3 regions of the Paenibacillus sp. YAF4_2 genome follow, and region 3 is predicted to be linked to each of the others. Evidence: predicted binding sites of a transcription regulator. Region 3 holds the regulator's gene; each other region holds the start of a gene.

Region 1 (3,282 bases), on a different contig from region 3:
CTGCCAGATCGACCAGCATATTTGATGGCATATTCAAATAACCCAATGTAGATGCAATCTCGACAACATTAACCATACTTCTGCCTGCCAAAGCGATTTTACGGTCCGTCTTAATGGCGGCATCAATAATTTGCTGCAGCCGATGCACATTGGATGCGAAGGTTGTTATGAATATCATCCCGTCCGCATTAACGAAGGCTTCGAGAATATTGGCGCCAACCAAGCGCTCCGAAGGGGTAAAGCCGGGTCGCTCCGCGTTGGTGCTTTCAGACAATAGAGCTAATACGCCGTTTTTTCCGATGTCAGCCATTTTGTGAATATCAGCGTACTGATTATTAACCGGAGTCAAATCGAATTTGAAGTCACCGGTGTGGACGACTGTTCCCTGTGGGGTGTGAAAGGCAATGCCAAGGCAATCCGGTATGCTATGGTTAGTACTGAAAAAGGTGAGAGGAACGCTGCCTAAGGTAATCTCGGAGTGAGGATCAATCTGATGCAATATCGTTGTGCCGAGCAGTCCATGCTCCTTCAGTTTTCCTTTTATAAGGCCAAGTGTTAATCTCGTAGCATAAATAGGCATGTTCAATTGTTTAATGATATAAGGGATACCGCCTATATGATCCTCATGACCATGTGTAACGACAAGCCCTCTGACTTTATCCTGATTTTCAATTAGATACGAAATATCAGGGATAATGACATCAATTCCTAATAAGCTTTCATCCGGAAATTTTGAGCCGCAGTCCACGACAATCAGATCGTCGCCGCTTTGAATCACATACATGTTTTTCCCAATCTCGTTTACTCCGCCAAGAGGGATGATCGATAATTTTTGATTATTCATTTTAACCTCCGTAATCTGAATAGTTATTTCCAATTGGTTTGTTTTTCCCAGTGTTCAACTGGTTTATTCTCGGCGGAGATTTGATTGGATTTACCCATTTTCTAAATAGAGATGCAATAACAGATATTCGCTTTATCCAAAACATGTTATTATTCTGGTAACGTTTATTTCCATTTTATAAGTCAGCCGCACGGGAGGGAGATTCAGCTATGAAGTTTGGAGTCAGTACATATAGCTATTATCAAGTGTTAAAGTCAGGGGAATTAGACATTCTTGATGTCATTGATACCATTGCAGAGATTGGCGGAGAGCATGTTGAGATCGTTCCCCTTGGTTTCGATTTGACTGAAAAGCTGATCCAAGATATTCGTCGTAAAGCGGATGAGATCGGCATTGATATCTCGAATTATTGTGTTGGTGCGAACTTTGCTGGCAAGAGTGAGTCCGAATACGAGCAGGAGATTGACAGAGTAATGGGGGAAGTGGACATCGCAGCTGCACTTGGAGTTAAGCTAATGCGACATGATGTTGCTTCGTCATCGGATACGTCAATCGGTAATTTCAATAGGGAGCTGCCCAAGCTGGCTGAGGCTTGCCGCCGAATTGCTGACTATGCAGCTACGAAGGGGATTACGACTAGTGTGGAAAATCACGGTTACTTCCTTCAAGCAAGCGATCGCGTACAAGCACTCCTTCATGCAACGGACCGAAGCAACTTCAAAACGACGCTGGACGTAGGGAACTTTCTCTGCGTTGACGAGGATCCGGCTTCTGGTGTTACTAATAACATGGCTTATGCTTCCATGGTGCATGTGAAGGACTTTTATGTACGTCATCCTGAAAGCAATCTTGCAGAAGGCTGGTTCCGTTCCTCCCATGGCAATTATTTGCGGGGTGCTATCGTAGGTCATGGAGATATAGACATGCGTCGTGTGTTAGGTATCGTTAAGAAATCTGGCTATGACGGGTATATTTCCGTTGAATTCGAAGGGCTTGAGCCATGTCTATTTGCAACGCAGCAGGGCTTGAATCAATTGAAAGCAATTTGGGAATCACTTTAAACTTCTATCCTTTATTGTTGTAAAGGGAAGCAGCAAGTCTGCTTCTCTTTTTTCTTATTTGAATAATTCATTCTCTCTAGGTATAATATAAGAACAAATGTTCCTGTTTTGTGAATGGAGGGAATTGAAATGACTGTTGAAATTAAAGAGATCCTGTCCAAGAGCATCCTTAGCGAAGCCAAGGGTTACTTAGATATTGGTTTTACCCACTCTCTTAATCCATATAGCGGCTGTGCGTTTGCCTGCAAATATTGCTACGTTAGAGAAATGCCGATTCAGAAGTTCAAGCAGATCCCTTGGGGGGAATGGGTGGACATCAAGACAAATGCGGCGGAGATCTACCGCAATGAAGTGATGAAGCTTCGCCGTAAAAACAAACCGATTAATATCTTTATGTCGTCGGCGACAGATCCTTATCAGCCTATTGAACGGGAAGCGGGTATTACCCGGAGGATCCTGCAGGAAATGCTGGAGTCACCGCCTGATCTCGTCCAAATTCAGACGCGAAGTCCACTTATTCTGAAGGATTTGGACCTCATTGTACAGTTGAAGGACAAATGCGATGTTCTTGTGTCCATGACGGTTGAGACGGATCGGGAAGATATGAAGCAGCTGTTTGCTCCCTATGCGCCGGGCATCAAGCTTCGTATGAAAGCGTTAAGAGAAGTGCATGCTGCAGGGATTATGACGCAGGCTGCGATTTCACCTGTGCTGCCGTTTACGCCTGATTTTCCGAAGACACTAGAAGGAATTGCGGATCGTATTTGGATCGACACCTTAAACATTGGGGACGGTTCATTGGGGAAACGATCGAAGCGGCTAGGCATGCCTCAGCTGTTTGATGACCATGATCTGACGGATTGGTATAGAAGCGATATTCACTCCAGGGTAGAGACGTATTTCCGCTCTTTTTTTCCACAAGAGATGATTCATGTTTCGAAGAGCGAAGCTTTCCCGTTAAAACCATAAAAAAAGAAAGACCACTGACAACAGTGGTCTTTCTTGGTCTTACAATTAATGTGCCCGGCTTGGTTTAGCCTTCTTCATCTCTTTATTATCTTTTTGATTCGCCGATTTGTTAAGCTCTGCAATCAGCTTATCGCCCTCCACGTCAAGGTTCGGAAGAATGCGGTCAAGCCATTTTGGCATGCTCCATGCTTTGTCGCCAAAGACAGCCATAATAGCGGGAACAAGCGCCATACGAACGAAGAAAGCATCGATCAGAATGCCGATGGTAAGGGCAAAACCGATCTGTTTGAGCATAATGTCTTCGGTTAGAATGAATCCGGCGAAGACGGATACCATGATGACAGCTGCCGCCACTACAACACGGCTTGCCTGTTGATAGCCATCGACCACACTTGAAGTTCCTTTGTG
Region 2 (3,282 bases), on a different contig from region 3:
GTTTGGTGCTTTTTTCAAAGCCTGTTCAAATCGACGAAGCGGAGGCACGATAGCCTCTCTAGCAGCCAGCACAGCATTAAACTCGCGTTTAGCTTTGGCGCTTGGCTCTGCTGCCGTCTCAGGTTCATCTTCCAGTGATTGCTGCATTAACGGCTGCCACCTGGAGCGGTCAAGCCATTTCCAGCCGTCTACACCCGCGGCAAGAACGTAATTCTCCAGCCGGTCGAACAGCTCTCTGGACATGCTCCCATCAATCGGGAATAACAGCTCTGTCTTAATACAGCGGAAAACAGCCTCATAATGCCAGCCATGAAGCACAGTCTCCAGCGCCGAACGAATAAATTCGACGAGCGGATGATGAACGGTATTGTTCTTTTGGTCAAGGAAATAAGGAATTTGATAGTCATCAAATATCGTTTGAATATAATCTGTATAGTCTGTCGCATTACGCACCATAACGGCCATATCGCGCCAACGCAGTCCATCCTCTCGTGCTCTTCGCACCATATCCCTAGCGGCTGCTTCAACTTCCGCTCTCCGGTTCGCAGATGCATGAAGAGATACTCCGCATGCGGGATTCTGTGCGGCAAGAAGCTTCTTATCCGGCAGAAGCATCGGCGTCCTGCCTCCATAATGCTTTTCCAAATGCGCCAGCATTGGACTACTTCCAAATCTAGACGGCACTCCTTCACTAAGAACAACCGTCTCCTGTACCGTTATGCCTGCCTGCGCTGCCAAAGCCAGCAGCTTCCCATATGTTTCGGCCGTAGGATGGAACAGTTCCAGCTCATGCGGCACTTCACCCTCATCGTAAGGACGGTCTAGTGTCAGAGCTACAGTTACCTCGGCAGATGAAGCAATCAACACTCCTAGTGCTTCATACTCCTTAGGTGTAAAGCCATGGAACCCGTCAATCCACAGCTCTGCGCCTCGCATTGCTGGAGCGGAAGCGTAACTTGCGGTCAACTGCGTCAAATAGTCTTCGGAGTCAATATATAACCCGCTGAGCTCCAGCTCTAATTTGTCATAGACAAGGCGCAGGTCATGCAGCTTGCGATTGAGAAGTGAAGCCCCCTCTACCGAAGCTGTCTTTATTTTTAATAATTCTGCATCAATGCCGTAGCGTTTCCACTCTGTGAGCAATTCTCCAAGCCGTTCAATAAAGCCCGGCTGCCCTGCACCATTCTGGAACAATTCCAGCTGCTTGCCTAGGCGGTGAATGATCTTAAACAGCATCATATGCTTGCCGTTATCGCTGATCGGTATTAGCGCAGTGCCGCCTGTCTCCTGCATCACACGAAAGGCTAGACGCCGGAAGCTCAGAGCTTGAGCGCGTATAGTTCCGCAAAGTTCGGTTCCTTTCAGCAAGGCGTACTCTGTCTGGAAAGTAGCTTGCTCCGGCACGAGCATAATAAGCGGCGCTCCATCCGGTTCACGCTGCAGTTTTGCCCGAATGGCATCCAGGCAAAATGTGGTTTTCCCCGTTCCTGAACGGCCTAACACAAATCGAAGCCCCATCCCCAGACCTTCCTTTCCGATTCCATCTCATAATCTATTATTCTACCATATCGGCAGTTCTTTTTCATTCAAACGACAAACGTATGTTCTGGAAGTTATGCTAACTTTTTATAAAAAGCCATTGCATTCCCTTAAATACCGAGTATAATACTAGGTAATAAACGCAAGGGGATTGGAGGGGCGGCCATGATCTCGAATCAGACGATTGCCCGGCAATGGATAAATGATTATTTGGATTTGTACAATTACGCCAAACAGATCGGAGATATCGAGTGGCAGCAGCAGTTAATCCGCATACTCGCCCGATCCGAAGAAGAATCCCATCAACTTGCACTAACTAGAAAAGCTTCTGAGTTATGGCAGCAGTTCGATATCATTAATAAGAAAATGATGGATCTCTATCATCAGTTAAGAACTTCGGATGACTCCTCCAAATTGAGAACTTTACAGGAAGAAGTCTGGGTGCTCAGGCTAAAGCGTGTCGAACTTAGCAGACGATTTAAAGAAACGATGTAAGCCTATAAAAATAAAAAATCCCGCATGCGGTTAGCCGCTCTGCCGGATAATGGGTTGGTTAGACATACAGTTATCTGCTTTGTCCGTTATGAAACCTCGCTAAAGTGCAGTCGACTGCCTCTCAGCGTTACATTCTTATTATACACATCAAAAATGCATATTCAAATGTATATTTATTGAACTAAATCGCCGTTTGTTTCATTTCACGCATCATGCCCATCATTGATGTCAGCATCTCATCACATTCCTGCATTTTCATCATCATGCTGTCCATTTCCATCCCCATATCCATCATATCCATACGATTCATCTCGTTCATTTGATCCATCATCATCTTCATATTGTTCATCTTGCACATCATTTCCTCCATACACATAGCCATCATCATTTTCATGCTCATCATCTCCATCATCCCATCTCCTTTTTAATATCATTTTTTTGTTGAAGCCCATTAAATAGAATAACTTATCTCCCCTACTCCTACAACCATTATTTTCCAAGATAAATATCATATCCTGTCGAATCGATAAAAAAAGCCGCATGGATCTCATCAGGATCCATGCGGCTTGTTTGGGCTATATTTACTTACTCCGAACCTCGAACACTGCAAACTTCAAATAGTGGCCCTCTTGTACGCCAAGAAGCTGCGGATGATCTTTGCCTGCCGCCCGCCATTCAACGAGTCGCAGCAGCTTGCCTGCATCGGAAGCCGCCTCCTGGATGGTCTCCAGGAACAGGTCAGGGCGCATATGGTACGAGCAGCTTGCCGTCACCAGATAACCGCCTTCATTAACCAGCTTCATCCCGTGCAAGTTAATATCCTTATAACCACGGCATGCTCCTGCGACTGCGCTTTTCGTCTTTGCGAAAGCAGGAGGATCTAGAATAACAACATCCCAAGTACGTCCATTGCCGCTGATTGGCTTTGAAGTATCCGTACCGGCACGGCTGCGCTCTGTTCTTTCCTCCGCGCCTTTAACCTGCGAACGTAAGTATTCGAATGCATCTGCTACAACAAATTCGACCCGATCCGTAAAGCCATTACGCTCAACGTTGCGGCGCGCTGTATCGATGGCATGCTCAGACACATCTAGGCAGGTTACTTTCTTTGCCCCATATTTGCAGGCATGAAGCGTAAAGCTGCCCGTATGAGCAAAGCATTCAAGTACGGTTGCACCATCCCAGTAGGGGAATGTTACTTCTTTACCGTTCGAATTCACAGGAACAAGCCGCTCGCAAGAACCATCT
Region 3 (3,282 bases):
GAACTCCTCTTGCTCTCCTTCGCGGAAGTTAGCCCATAGTCCTTCGAAAGGATTAATCCCAATCATTTTCGTGAACGGGAACGTTTCATAGGATTCATACAACGCACGAGCTTCTCTGCGCACGGATTCTTCCAATTGCTCAGGATCCACGCCAGCAGCTTCAGCGCCAGCTTTACATGTTGTTTCAAATGCTTCTTTTACACTGCGGTCATCCCACAGCAAAGTATCATCAAGATCAAATAAAACGGCTTGCTTCCCCATAATTCGCATAACTCTCCTACTCTGCTTCTATTTTTCTTCAAAAGGCAAATTGTGTATTTTAGCAAAATCCTTTAATTTAGCGCTGATTTCATCCGTAGGATAACGATTCAGCAAACGCGAGAATACCCAATTAGCACCTTTTTGCTGCATGATGATAATTGCACCCTTTTGTACGCTGATTCCTTTAATATTTGACACTGGAAGCTGCTTATCGCCAGTCATTTTGCGGGTTTGGATATAATCCTTACCAATCGAGATATACGGACGGCGCAATAAGAAGACCAATGCCAGTAATAAATAACAGCCAATCGTTACCCATAACATCGTTGATGGCTCAAAATCAGGAGCAGAAGTTACCATAAAGGTATACATACCGATCATCAATACGAGCACGATTGGAAATATGTAGTTACGGCCGGTAAAGCGATCCGTTTTGGGTTTTCCAGATGATGTAGTACCAATCTGTGAAACACCATGCTTTTTACGCGCTTTATTAATTTGGTTCGTATTTTTGCGCACTTTGCGCTCCCACGTACGTGACAAGCCAATTCCTCCTAGTGTATATTGCAGGGCGCCGTTCATGGAACGGCGCCAGTGCTAACTATATAAAATCCAGACCAACTTAATGGGTTACACCCTTTTGCTCGTCGTCGTCCACAATTTCAATCGTATCCAACTGCTGTCGGAAATTTCTTTTGAAATTATCCAAATATTGTTGACGCAATACGGCACGTTCAGCAATTTCCTCTTCAGTTAAACCCACTGTTTTATTTTTACGGGATAATTCATTAATACGCGCGATGATTTCTTCCACTGCCTTCACCTCATTTGTACAATACTCATCTCTTCTTACCTATTTTGACTTTTTACGCGAGCAATTGTCAAGGTAATGATATAAGAATAGACAAATGGACAGGGAATAAAACGCACATCCTGTGCGCTACTCCCTGTCCATCTTCATAAATAGGTTATTGAGGAATAATTATGATTTGTCCTGGCCTTAGTTCAACGGTACTTAAATGGTTACGTTCTTTGATCTTATAGATGTACTGTCTAATATCCTTGGAACCATCCAGATAACGGTCTGCAATACCCCAGAGTGTATCACCTGCCGTAACAACTACAGTCTCCTCATTCAAGGCTGCTGCTTCTATATGATCGGATGAAGCGTTCGTACGCATCATTAGGAAACTAGTAAAGAGAAGGACAAACACCGCTGCACTTACTACAAGTTTAAAAGCATGACGAGTAACAATATTGCTCCGCGATTTGAAAGATTTAACCGCATCTTCCTTATGGATACTTTTATAAAAAGCTGGATTCATCATCATTATTATCGCTCCCCGAACGTTTGTTCTGTTTTCTTCTGTTCTTAGAATAACACGAACAAATGTTTGTAGTCAACAAAAATGCGAACTTTTGTTTTTAGGAACTTATGTTTGTACGAACTCCGGTTCTATGTTATAATTTTCTTCAAATATATTAATGGAGTGATTTCAGTGTCTAAGATTTCGAACCGCCAACAGTCGATTCTTGAATTTATAAAGAATGAGGTTCGGGACAAAGGATACCCGCCTTCTGTTCGCGAAATCGGCGAAGCGGTTGGCCTGGCATCAAGCTCCACCGTACACGGGCATCTGGATCGGTTAGAGAAGAAAGGCCTTATTAGACGCGATCCTACTAAACCCCGGGCGATCGAAATTTTAGATCAAGACGGTGTTGACGGTATCATCCTCCCCGCTGTAGCACAAGTACCAATCGTCGGCAAGGTAACGGCAGGCGTGCCGATTACTGCGACTGAGAATATTGAAGATTATTTCCCATTAGCCGCTCATTTCGTCGGAAATGATCAAGTATTTATCTTGAATGTCATTGGCGAGAGCATGATTGAAGCTGGTATACATAACGGTGATCTTGTCATCGTACGCCAGCAGCAAACGGCGAACAACGGTGATATCGTTGTAGCAATGACGGAAGATGACGAAGCGACTGTAAAGACTTTTTACAAAGAGAAAGACCATATTCGCCTTCAACCGGAGAACTCCACAATGGAGCCCATCCGCTTGAACACAGTAACGATTCTCGGTAAAGTGGTTGGGTTGTTCCGTGACTTCCACTAATAACTAACAAAAAGAGGCTGTTCCCGCTGATCCGATTGCTTCATTCGGATAGTGAGAACAGCCTCTTTTTTTGATTTGGATTATAATAGAAAATTTCAACATTACCCAACTACCTTTATATGGTATTATTTCTGTGATGGAATTAGATCTCCTGACCGAGAGGTGACTGCGATTGAAGAAGCGATTAATGAAATCAGAATTCAATAGATCGATATCTGGGGTATGCGGCGGGATCGCCAATTATTTTGAACTATCCGCTTTGTTCGTAAGAGTTATATTCCTCATTTTTATCCCCGCCAATCTAATTATCTATATGATCCTGGCTAACATTATTCCTGATCCTCCCTCTTCTTTATATAAAAAATAACACCCTCGACGCTACGTCGAGGGTGTTTTACATCATAATAGAAATCCTAATAATCCTAGTACAGCGTCAGATACTGATCGCGTTCCCATTGATGAACTTGTGTTTTGTACATGTCCCACTCGATTTCTTTCAATTCGTAGAAGTGAGCCAGAGCGTGCTCGCCAAGTGCTTCGCAGACCACGTCGCTGCGGAGCATTTCGTCGAGAGCTTCCTTCAGATCGGATGGAAGGCTTGGCACACCAGATTCCAGACGCTCTTCTTCCGTCATGATGTAGATGTTGCGATCTACTGGTGCTGGAAGCGGAGTTTTATTCTTAATACCGTCAAGGCCAGCTTTCAACATAACGGCAAGTGCCAGGTATGGGTTAGCAGCTGGATCTGGGTTACGTACCTCGATACGTGTGCTGAGGCCACGGGATGCCGGGATACGGATCATCGGCGAACGGTTACTTGCTGACCAAGCTACATAACAAGGTGCCTCATAACCAGGAACCATCCGTTTGTAGGAATTGATCGTTGGGTTCGTAATAGCTG

Evidence for each region. Region 3 encodes LexA, which represses DNA repair genes until DNA is damaged. Its sites were predicted from a motif close to CGAACATATGTTCG; they were not measured.
Region 1: a site for LexA is predicted at 1,996-2,009, ahead of AB4Y93_RS11370 (SPL family radical SAM protein). Genes of this name have one in related genera too.
Region 2: a site for LexA is predicted at 1,595-1,608, ahead of addB (helicase-exonuclease AddAB subunit AddB). Genes of this name have one in related genera too.

Annotation. Positions count from the first base shown of each region.
Region 1 is NZ_JBFRCT010000004.1:202,339-205,620, reverse strand. It holds gene AB4Y93_RS11380 (ribonuclease J) at 1-844, opposite strand, end outside; gene AB4Y93_RS11375 (sugar phosphate isomerase/epimerase family protein) at 1,054-1,905, shown strand; gene AB4Y93_RS11370 (SPL family radical SAM protein) at 2,035-2,874, shown strand; gene AB4Y93_RS11365 (MMPL family transporter) at 2,920-3,282, opposite strand, start outside.
Region 2 is NZ_JBFRCT010000002.1:471,355-474,636, reverse strand. It holds gene addB (helicase-exonuclease AddAB subunit AddB) at 1-1,518, opposite strand, end outside; gene AB4Y93_RS06180 (hypothetical protein) at 1,705-2,034, shown strand; gene AB4Y93_RS06175 (hypothetical protein) at 2,216-2,437, opposite strand; gene AB4Y93_RS06170 (class I SAM-dependent rRNA methyltransferase) at 2,616-3,282, opposite strand, start outside.
Region 3 is NZ_JBFRCT010000015.1:40,115-43,396, forward strand. It holds gene AB4Y93_RS26515 (HAD family hydrolase) at 1-261, opposite strand, end outside; gene AB4Y93_RS26520 (hypothetical protein) at 289-804, opposite strand; gene AB4Y93_RS26525 (DUF896 domain-containing protein) at 884-1,075, opposite strand; gene AB4Y93_RS26530 (LysM peptidoglycan-binding domain-containing protein) at 1,230-1,592, opposite strand; gene lexA (transcriptional repressor LexA) at 1,761-2,381, shown strand; gene AB4Y93_RS26540 (PspC domain-containing protein) at 2,569-2,748, shown strand; gene glnA (type I glutamate--ammonia ligase) at 2,804-3,282, opposite strand, start outside.